DNA from 2 places in the Parapusillimonas sp. JC17 genome. Region 2 is predicted to be linked to the other one. Evidence: riboswitches for the same ligand, from Rfam matches in the RefSeq annotation. Region 2 holds a riboswitch; the other holds the start of a gene.

Region 1 (4,082 bases), 2.2 Mb from region 2:
GGAACGCGAGCCGCGCCGCGCCAAGGTCATGGCTTCGGACGCGGCGGTGCCCTCGTCCAGCAGCGAAGCGTTGGCGATGTCCAGCCCGGTGAGGTCGGCCACCATGGTCTGGTAGTTCAGCAGGGCCTCGAGCCTGCCCTGGGAAATCTCGGGCTGGTATGGCGTATATGCCGTATACCAGGCGGGATTTTCCAGGATGTTGCGCAGGATGACGTTGGGTACGTGGTTACCGTAGTAACCCTGGCCGATGTAGTTGCGGAACATCTGATTCCGTCCCGCGATTTCCTTGAGTTCCGCCAGCGCATCCGCTTCGCTGCGCGCCGCCGGAAGCTTCAGCGCACCCCTTTTGAGGATGCTGTCCGGCACGACCTCGGCGATCAGCGAATGAAGGTCGGGCGCGCCGATGGCCTGCAGCATTCTTGCCTGATCGGCTGGAGACGGGCCCAGGTGCCTGGGGATGAAATCGGAATGGGGATCAAGTTCACGCAACATAGTCGACCTAAACAAAAACGGGTTCGCGGCGGGTAAATGCCATCAATCGTTGGAAATAGCCTGGTAGCCGGCGGCATCGAGCAAGCCGTCGATATCGGACATGTTCTCGGGCTTGAGCTTGTAGATCCAGGTATCGAAAGCCGCTTCGTTGATGAGGTTGGGCTGATCGTTCAGCGCCTCGTTGAATTCCACGATTTCGCCGTTCACCGGCGCGTAGATGTCGGAGGCGGCCTTGACCGACTCCACGACGCCGGCGGTTTCACCGGCCGTAAGCTGCGCGCCCGTGTTGACGTCGCCGACGAACACCAGGTCGCCCAGCTGATCCTGCGCGGTATCGGTGATGCCCACCAGCAGCAGGTCGCCTTCGGGCTTGACCCATTCGTGGGAGGATGTGTATTTGCGATCGGTGGGAAGAGTCATGTGTTACCCCGTTTGTATTGATATTAGTGTTTAGGAACTTGAATCAGGCAATCACTTTGCCGTTGCGTACGAAAGGCATTTTTACCACTTGGGCGGGCAGCCATTTGCCCCGGATCTCGACCTGGACCGCATCGCCGGGCTGCACGCCCACGGGGACCCGCGCCATGCCGATGGAAATCCCCATGGTCGGCGACATCGAACCGCTGGTGAGCTCGCCGTCTCCTTTGTCGCTGCGGATTTTCATGTGCCCGCGCATCACCCCGCGCTCCAGCAGCTTCACGCCGACCAGGCCGCGGTCGACTTCGGCGGCCTCGAGCGCATCGCGTCCGATGAAACCGCGGTCCGCATCCTTGAAAGATACCGTCCATGCCAGGCCCGAGACCAGCGGATTCACTTGCTCGTCCATTTCCTGGCCATACAGGTTCATGCCGGCTTCCAGGCGCAAGGTGTCGCGTGCGCCCAGACCGCAGGGGCGGACGCCGAGCGCGGCAAGGTCGCGCCACAGGGCTTCTGCCTGAGCGGCCGGAAGCACGATTTCGAAACCGTCTTCACCGGTGTAGCCCGTTCGGGCCACTAGCGCGCCGTCTGGCACCGCCACGCCGGTGAAGGGCTGGAGCTCGGCCGTTGCGGCCTTCCAGCCCGGACGAGCAGCCCATACCCGTTCGCGGGCATTGGGGCCTTGCACCGCCAGCATGGCGAGGTCGCGCCGGGGCAGCACCTGCACATCGAATCCTCCCGACCGGGCCACGTTCTGCATCCAGGCCACGTCCTTGTCGGCCGTGCCGGCGTTGACGACCACGCGCCAATCGTCAGGCCCAAAGAAATAGACGATCAGGTCGTCGATGACGCCGCCCTCGGGGTTCAGCATGCAGGAATACAGCGCCTTGCCCGGCACCGTCAGCTTTGCGACGTCGTTCGCAAGCAGGCGCTGCAGGTAGCCCTTGGCGCCTGCGCCTTTCACGTCGACATTCAGCATGTGCGAGACGTCGAACATGCCGGCATCCTGGCGCACGGCGTGGTGCTCCTCGAGCTGCGACCCATAGGACACGGGCATGTCCCAGCCACCGAAATCGACCATCTTGGCGCCGGATTCGATATGCACCGCATACAGGGGGGTTTGCTTTAGGGTAGAAGACATGGGGGCTCCGGTGACGGGAAAACGACTGATGGAAATACGACGTAAGCCAGCTAACACGCTGGCCGCATCGCCCTTCTGTCCTTTTGCCTGAGAGTTGGCCCCTGGTCAAGGGGTATTCACCTTCGGCGCCCGGCCGGCCAATATGCGGCGGCCTGAGTCTCTCCAGAATGCTGTCTTGCTTGGCCCGGGGTCAGACCCCGTACGGGGTCTGACCCCTGACGCAAAGGGGTCTGACCCCAGGCAAAGCAATACACGAGCGGTACGGGGTGCCTGAGCGATTCTGGGCGAATTGCGCCTTCGGCGGCCGGGGAAAAGCCGGCGCTCTCCCACTCGATGTGAACAGCAGCCCGTAAGAATAACTCGAAAGCGCCCTGAATTCAAAGCGGTTTCCGCTCTTCGTCAGCCGGCTGTTCGCCGTCCAGCAGCTTCATGTTATCCAGCAGCTTCAGCAGGTAATGCAGGGTATGGCTCATGTCGCTCAGGGAAAAGTCCGCCCCGGCGCTGCAGGACGTCCTGTCGGGCCAGGCGGACTTCGTCTGCGATCCGGGCATCGCCTTTCCCCATATCCGTACGAACAAGGTCAAGCTGCTGGGCATCGTCAGTGCCACGCGCTCACCCTTCTTCCCGGACGCTCCCACCGTGGGCGAATTGGGCTTCAAGGAAGCAGACCTGGATATCTGGTTCGGCATGTGGGCGCCCAAGGGCACACCGCCCGAAATCCTCGAGCGCTTGAACAAGGAATTGGCCAAGGCGCTGTCTGACAAGGATGTGGAAGAGCGCTATAACGGCCTGGGCGCGGAAACGAAAACGCTGGACTCCCGGCAGTTCCGCCAACTGCTGCTCGACGAGCGCAAGCTGCTTGCCGCCTTGATCGAAGAACAGAAAATCAACGTCGAATAGGCGATGACGCGCGGGCGTTCCGGACAGGAACCGAAGTCGCCCGCATCAACGGCACCGCCGCGGTCAGCCTGCCAGCGCCCGCCCGCAGGCCACCCCGGAGGCCCATGCCCACTGGAAGTTGTAGCCGCCCAGCCAGCCGGTGACGTCCACCGCTTCGCCGATGAAGTACAGACCCGGCACGCTGCGTGCCTCCATGGTTTTCTGGTTCAGGCCGCGCGTGTCCACGCCGCCGCGCATGACCTCGGCCTTCTTGTATCCGACCGTGCCGCTGGGCATGAGCGCCCAGTCATGGATGCGCGACGCGAGCCGGCGCAGCGTCTTGTCCGGCACATCGGCCAGTCTGCGCGTGGCCAGGTCCGGCGCGGCGGAATCCAGCGTCGCAAGCAGTTGTTCGGCCAGCCGCTTGGGCCACAGCCCGGCCAGCACCGTGCCAAGTTGCTGGCGGCTGCCGGGCTTCGCGTCCAGCAGCTCGCGCTCCAGATCCTGTGCATGAGCAAGATCGATATGTATGGTCTCGCCGGGGTTCCAGTAGCTGGAGATCTGCAGGATCGCCGGGCCGGACAGGCCGCGATGCGTAAAAAGCAGATCTTCGAGGAACACGGCCGGTGCCACGCCGCGCGCCCTGCCGGACGTTGCCTTGCCACCCTCCGGCTTGCTGCGCACGCATACTTCCAGCGCCACGCCGCTGAGCTCGGAAAACGGCGCCCATGATGCCGGATCGAAGGTCAGCGGAACCAGCGCGGGACGCGGCTCCACGACTTTCAGGCCGAACTGGCGGGCGATGCCCAGCGCGAAATCCGTGGCGCCCAGTTGCGGGATCGCCATGCCGCCCGTCGCCAGGACGAGCTGGCGAGCCTCGATGGGGCCCTGATCTGTAGCGAGGCGGAACCCGTCCGCCTCACGCTGGATTTCGCTCACTGCGCACGGCATGCGCCACGACACCTTGCCGGCCTCGCACTCGCGCCGCAGCATGTCGATGATGTCTTCGCTGGATTCATCGCAGAACAATTGGCCGCGATGCTTTTCATGCCAGGAAATGCCGTGCTTGCGGATCAGGTCGAGAAAGTCCCTGGGCGTGTAGGCAGACAATGCCGACCGGCAGAAATCGGGGTTTTGCGAAATGAAGTTGGCG
Region 2 (4,082 bases):
GAAAGCATGACGACTGCATTCATGAAGGCCGTTGATGAACGCGCGGCCGATGCGCTGGCATCGGGCGCCTTGCAGCCCATCCAGGCCGAACAAGTCGAGATCACCGACGGCGGCCTGCCTTTCATTGTCCGGTGGCTGTCTTCGCTGGCGGCGAAGAACGTGGCCAAGCCCGCGATGCCGGGCGGTCCGCGCGATCCGGATTTCAATCCCTTCCTGTCGCCCGAACCGGCATTGACGGTCGGGCCTTTCGGCGATCACCATGTCGCCATCCTGAATAAATTCCCGGTATGCGATCGCCATCTCGTCCTGGCGCGTCGGGAATTCGCGGAGCAGCGGCAGCCGCTCGCTTACGAGGACTTCTGGGTGCTGGCCAGCCTGCTGTCGGAATCGGGAGGGCTCGGCTTCTACAACGGCGGCGGGCCGGCGGGCGCCAGTCAGCGGCATAAGCATGTGCAATGGCTGCCGGCGGCGCCCGGCAATGCCAGCCTGGATCCCCTGATCGCCCATCTGTCGGCGGACGCGCCCGAGTTGGCGCTCGAAGAACATGCCGTCCTGCCGGTCAGGCACGTGTTCGCCCGTGTGCTGGCACAGCGGTCGGCGGACATCGATGCGTCTGCGGCCAGCATGTCCGGCGCCTACGGTCTTGCGTGCGCGAAGCTGGGCCTGGAGCCCGACGAAGAAGGGCTGATGCCGCCTTGCAACATGCTGGTTCAGAACGGCTGGATGCTCCTGGTGCCACGCAAGCAAGAGCATTCTCACAACGTGTCGGTCAACGCCCTGGCCTTCGCAGGCGCCTTGTATGTGAAACACCCCGAGCACGTCGCACCCATCCGGAAGGCCGGGCCGCTGGCCGTGCTGGCCGAGGCGTCCTGGGAGCGTTGAACTGGGGGGCAGACCCCGTACGGGGTCTGACCCCGGGCCGAAAATGGGGCCTGCCGCTTGTTCATTGATTTTGGGGTCAGACCCCATACGGGGTCTGACCCCAGGCCGAAATTGGGAGCTGCCGCTTGTTCGTTGATTTTGGGGTCAGGCCCCGCATGGGGTCTGACCCCAGGCCGAAAATGGGTCTGACCCCAAGGCAGATCAGGCAGCGACGTCGCCACGGCGGGGCGGCGTATTTCCCGGGTCGAGGTCGTCGTCTTTTGTGATGGCCGGCAGCGGCGGCAGGCCGATCTTCATGCGGACGCGCTGGCAGTCCGGGTTGGGAGAACCATCTTCTTGCCAAGCCGGAAATTCACGGCACGGCGAAGGGCGCTGCTCGTAGATGGCGCAATGGATTCCGTCCTGGCCGAGCTCTCCTCGCAGCGCGATGCAGCGCTTGCCGCCATATTCCGTGCCTTTCATGCAGGCGCGCAGGGGTCCCACTTGCGTGACCAGTTCGGGAGGGACCATGCCGCCGCGCTCATCGGCGATTTCCCCGCAATAGAAGGAAACCCTGAAGTGTGCGCAGCATGCTCCGCAGCTGAGGCAGGGATTGGTGTGAGTGTCGTCGTTGGCCGCCGATTTGCCTCGCGGCGATAGGCGCGAAAGCTGCGCAATGGAAAAGCGCTCATCGAGCATGATGGTGTTCGGCACGGAAAGTGGAGCGCAGAGTTTACTACGCCATTTTCCGTGCGCGGGACGACTTACAAAATAAAATATTCCATGGGTTCAGGCCGCCACGGCGACCTGGGTTCTGGCGCCGCTGCGGGCGATCTCGTCGACCAGCATCTGCGCCGTGATCGGCGACAGTGTCCAGCCCAGGTGCCCATGGCCCGTATTGTAGAAGACCCCGGGCCGTCTGCCCGCCTTCACCCGCGGCATCATGTCGGGCATCATGGGCCTCAGTCCCGTCCAAGGAATGACGCGTGAAGTGTCAACCTGCGGAAAATGGCGGTGGACCCAATTGGTCAGGGGCAGTATCCGGTCGGCGCGGATGTCCTTGTTGTAGCCGTTGAATTCCGCCGTGCCCGCTACCCGGAAGCGATTGCGCCCCAGGCGGCTGGTCACGATCTTGGCTTCTTCGTCCAGCAGGCTGACCCAGGGAGCCCCCGCGATGCTTTGCTCGTCTTCAAGGTTGACCGTGATGGAATACCCCTTTACCGGATAGATATTCACACGGTCGCCCAGCATCGAGGCGAATCGCCGGCTGGCCGTGCCGGCGCAGACGATGACGGCATCGGCGTCCAGGTGCTCGGTGGATGCCTGCCTGATGGTTAGTCGATGGCCTTGCTCCAGGGCGGAGATATCGGTGACTTCCGTGTCCATCAGGAAGCGCACGCCCTTGCGCTCGCACGCCTGCGCCAATCCGCGCGTGAACTTGTGTATGTCGCCCGTGGCGTCGGAGGGCGTGTAAAAGCCCCCATAGCATTCGGTGGTCAGCGTGGGTTCGATGTCGCGCGCCTCGGCGGGTGTGACTTCGTGGCGTTCGAGGCCGCCTTCGCGCAATAGCGCATTGACCCGCCGACCGGCTTCGAAGCTTTTCCGATCGTGGAACACATGCAGGATGCCGCGTGTTTCCAGGTCAAAGTCTATGCCTTCGTCTTCCGCCATCTTGTACAGATGCTGGCGTGCTTCGATGGCGAGTCGTGTCGTACGCAGCGTGTTCTCTCGGTAATTGCCGATATGGCGGACGAACTCCGCCATCCATGAGTACTTGTGCCAGCTTGGGGATGGGTTGACGAGCAGCGGGGCATCGCGGCGCAGCATCCAGCGCATTCCTTTCAGAACGGTCGAGGTGCTGTTCCAGACTTCTGCGTTGCAGGCCGATAGCTGGCCGCCATTGGCATACGACGTTTCCATGGCGCAATAGCGCAGGCGATCGATGACGGTAACCGCATGGCCTTGCTTGGCAAGGGCGTAGGCGGACGTGACGCCGCTGATGCCGGCGCCGATGATGGCGATATGGTGCATGAGAGCTCCAGATAGATGTGGTCGCCGCCGAATGACGGCGACGCCCCATCTGTCCGTTTACCTGAGAGTTTCACCCTTGCCGGGTTCCCCTTCGGTGGGCGCCCAACGCGCCGCTCTCCAGATTGTCCTGACCGTTGCAGTCCTGTGGCCTGAGAGTTTCCGGGGCGGTTGCTCCGTCGGCGCCGGCATGGATGGCCGGACTCTTCTGCATGATCTTTATATGGACGAGCAAGAGCGTAGCCGGATTCCGGAAAGAGCTCAATTGGGGATAAACCCGTGGTACGGTCAACATGTCAGAAAAACTGATAGAAGCTGACTTTTTTCGGGGCTGAGGCGGAGGTATATTTCTTTCGGTTCAATCAAAGTATTTATGGAGTCGCACCATGCAGGGCGTCAAACGCAAGGTGGTTTATGTATCGCTTTATGAGCTCATCGCCGTCATCCTGACCAGCGTCGCGCTGGCGATGCTCGGGCATGCACCGGGCCATGCAGGCGTCGCGGCCGTTGCCGCATCCTTGATTGCGGTGGTCTGGAATCTTGTCTGGAATGCGCTTTTCGAGCACTGGGAATCCCGCCAGACGATCAAGGGCCGCAGCGTGAAGCGCCGCGTGGCGCACGCCATCGGCTTCGAAGGCGGCCTCATCGTGGCGTTCGTGCCTTTTTTCGCATGGTGGCTGAATGTATCCTGGTGGGAAGCATTCGTGCTGGATCTGGGCTTCATCGTATTTTTCCTGGTCTATACCTTCGTGTTCAGCCTGATTTTCGACAAGGTGTTTGGGCTGCCTGCATCGGCCATGCAGCCAGCTCCCTCGATGAAAGCCGGCCCGCCCACGTCCGAGGCGCGGCAGGCCGCCTAGGCCCTGGTTGATGCAGGCTCTAATCGCCGATCTGGCGCGGGCCCCGTACCTGCCTGACCAGCTCGATGAAGCGGCGCGCGCCCAGCCCCAGGGGTCGATCCCGCAACCAGACGACATCCACCCACAGCTGTAGCTGATTGCTGATGTTCTCGAAAGTGATCTCGACCAGCGTTCCGCTCTGGGTGAGCGGCTGCACCAGGGAGCGCGGCAGGTAGGCCCAGCCCAGTCCCGACCGTACCAGGCTCAGCGTGGCCAGGTAATTGTCGGTTCTCCATATCTGCCGCGCCACGACGACGCGGGGATCGGTTTCGTCGGCATCTCGGCCGGCCACGA

The links. Region 2 has a riboswitch for glycine ahead of ACSBPU_RS07605 (D-amino acid dehydrogenase). Riboswitches for the same ligand answer to the same signal wherever they lie in the genome.
Region 1: it holds a riboswitch for glycine, as region 2 does, so the genes downstream of both, gcvT (glycine cleavage system aminomethyltransferase GcvT) here and ACSBPU_RS07605 (D-amino acid dehydrogenase) in region 2, are expected to answer to the same signal.

Annotation. Positions count from the first base shown of each region.
Region 1 covers NZ_CP197474.1:3,733,741-3,737,822, forward strand. Annotated here, with positions in the region: gene gcvP (aminomethyl-transferring glycine dehydrogenase) at 1-492, opposite strand, end outside; gene gcvH (glycine cleavage system protein GcvH) at 535-912, opposite strand; gene gcvT (glycine cleavage system aminomethyltransferase GcvT) at 956-2,050, opposite strand; glycine riboswitch at 2,116-2,226, opposite strand; glycine riboswitch at 2,298-2,389, opposite strand; gene ACSBPU_RS18085 (Bug family tripartite tricarboxylate transporter substrate binding protein) at 2,522-2,950, shown strand; gene ACSBPU_RS18090 (NAD(P)/FAD-dependent oxidoreductase) at 3,014-4,082, opposite strand, start outside.
Region 2 covers NZ_CP197474.1:1,581,084-1,585,165, forward strand. Annotated here, with positions in the region: gene ACSBPU_RS07595 (phosphorylase) at 7-882, shown strand; gene ACSBPU_RS07600 (YkgJ family cysteine cluster protein) at 1,084-1,575, opposite strand; gene ACSBPU_RS07605 (D-amino acid dehydrogenase) at 1,651-2,892, opposite strand; glycine riboswitch at 2,932-3,019, opposite strand; glycine riboswitch at 3,020-3,110, opposite strand; gene ACSBPU_RS07610 (PACE efflux transporter) at 3,276-3,749, shown strand; gene ACSBPU_RS07615 (LysR family transcriptional regulator) at 3,769-4,082, opposite strand, start outside.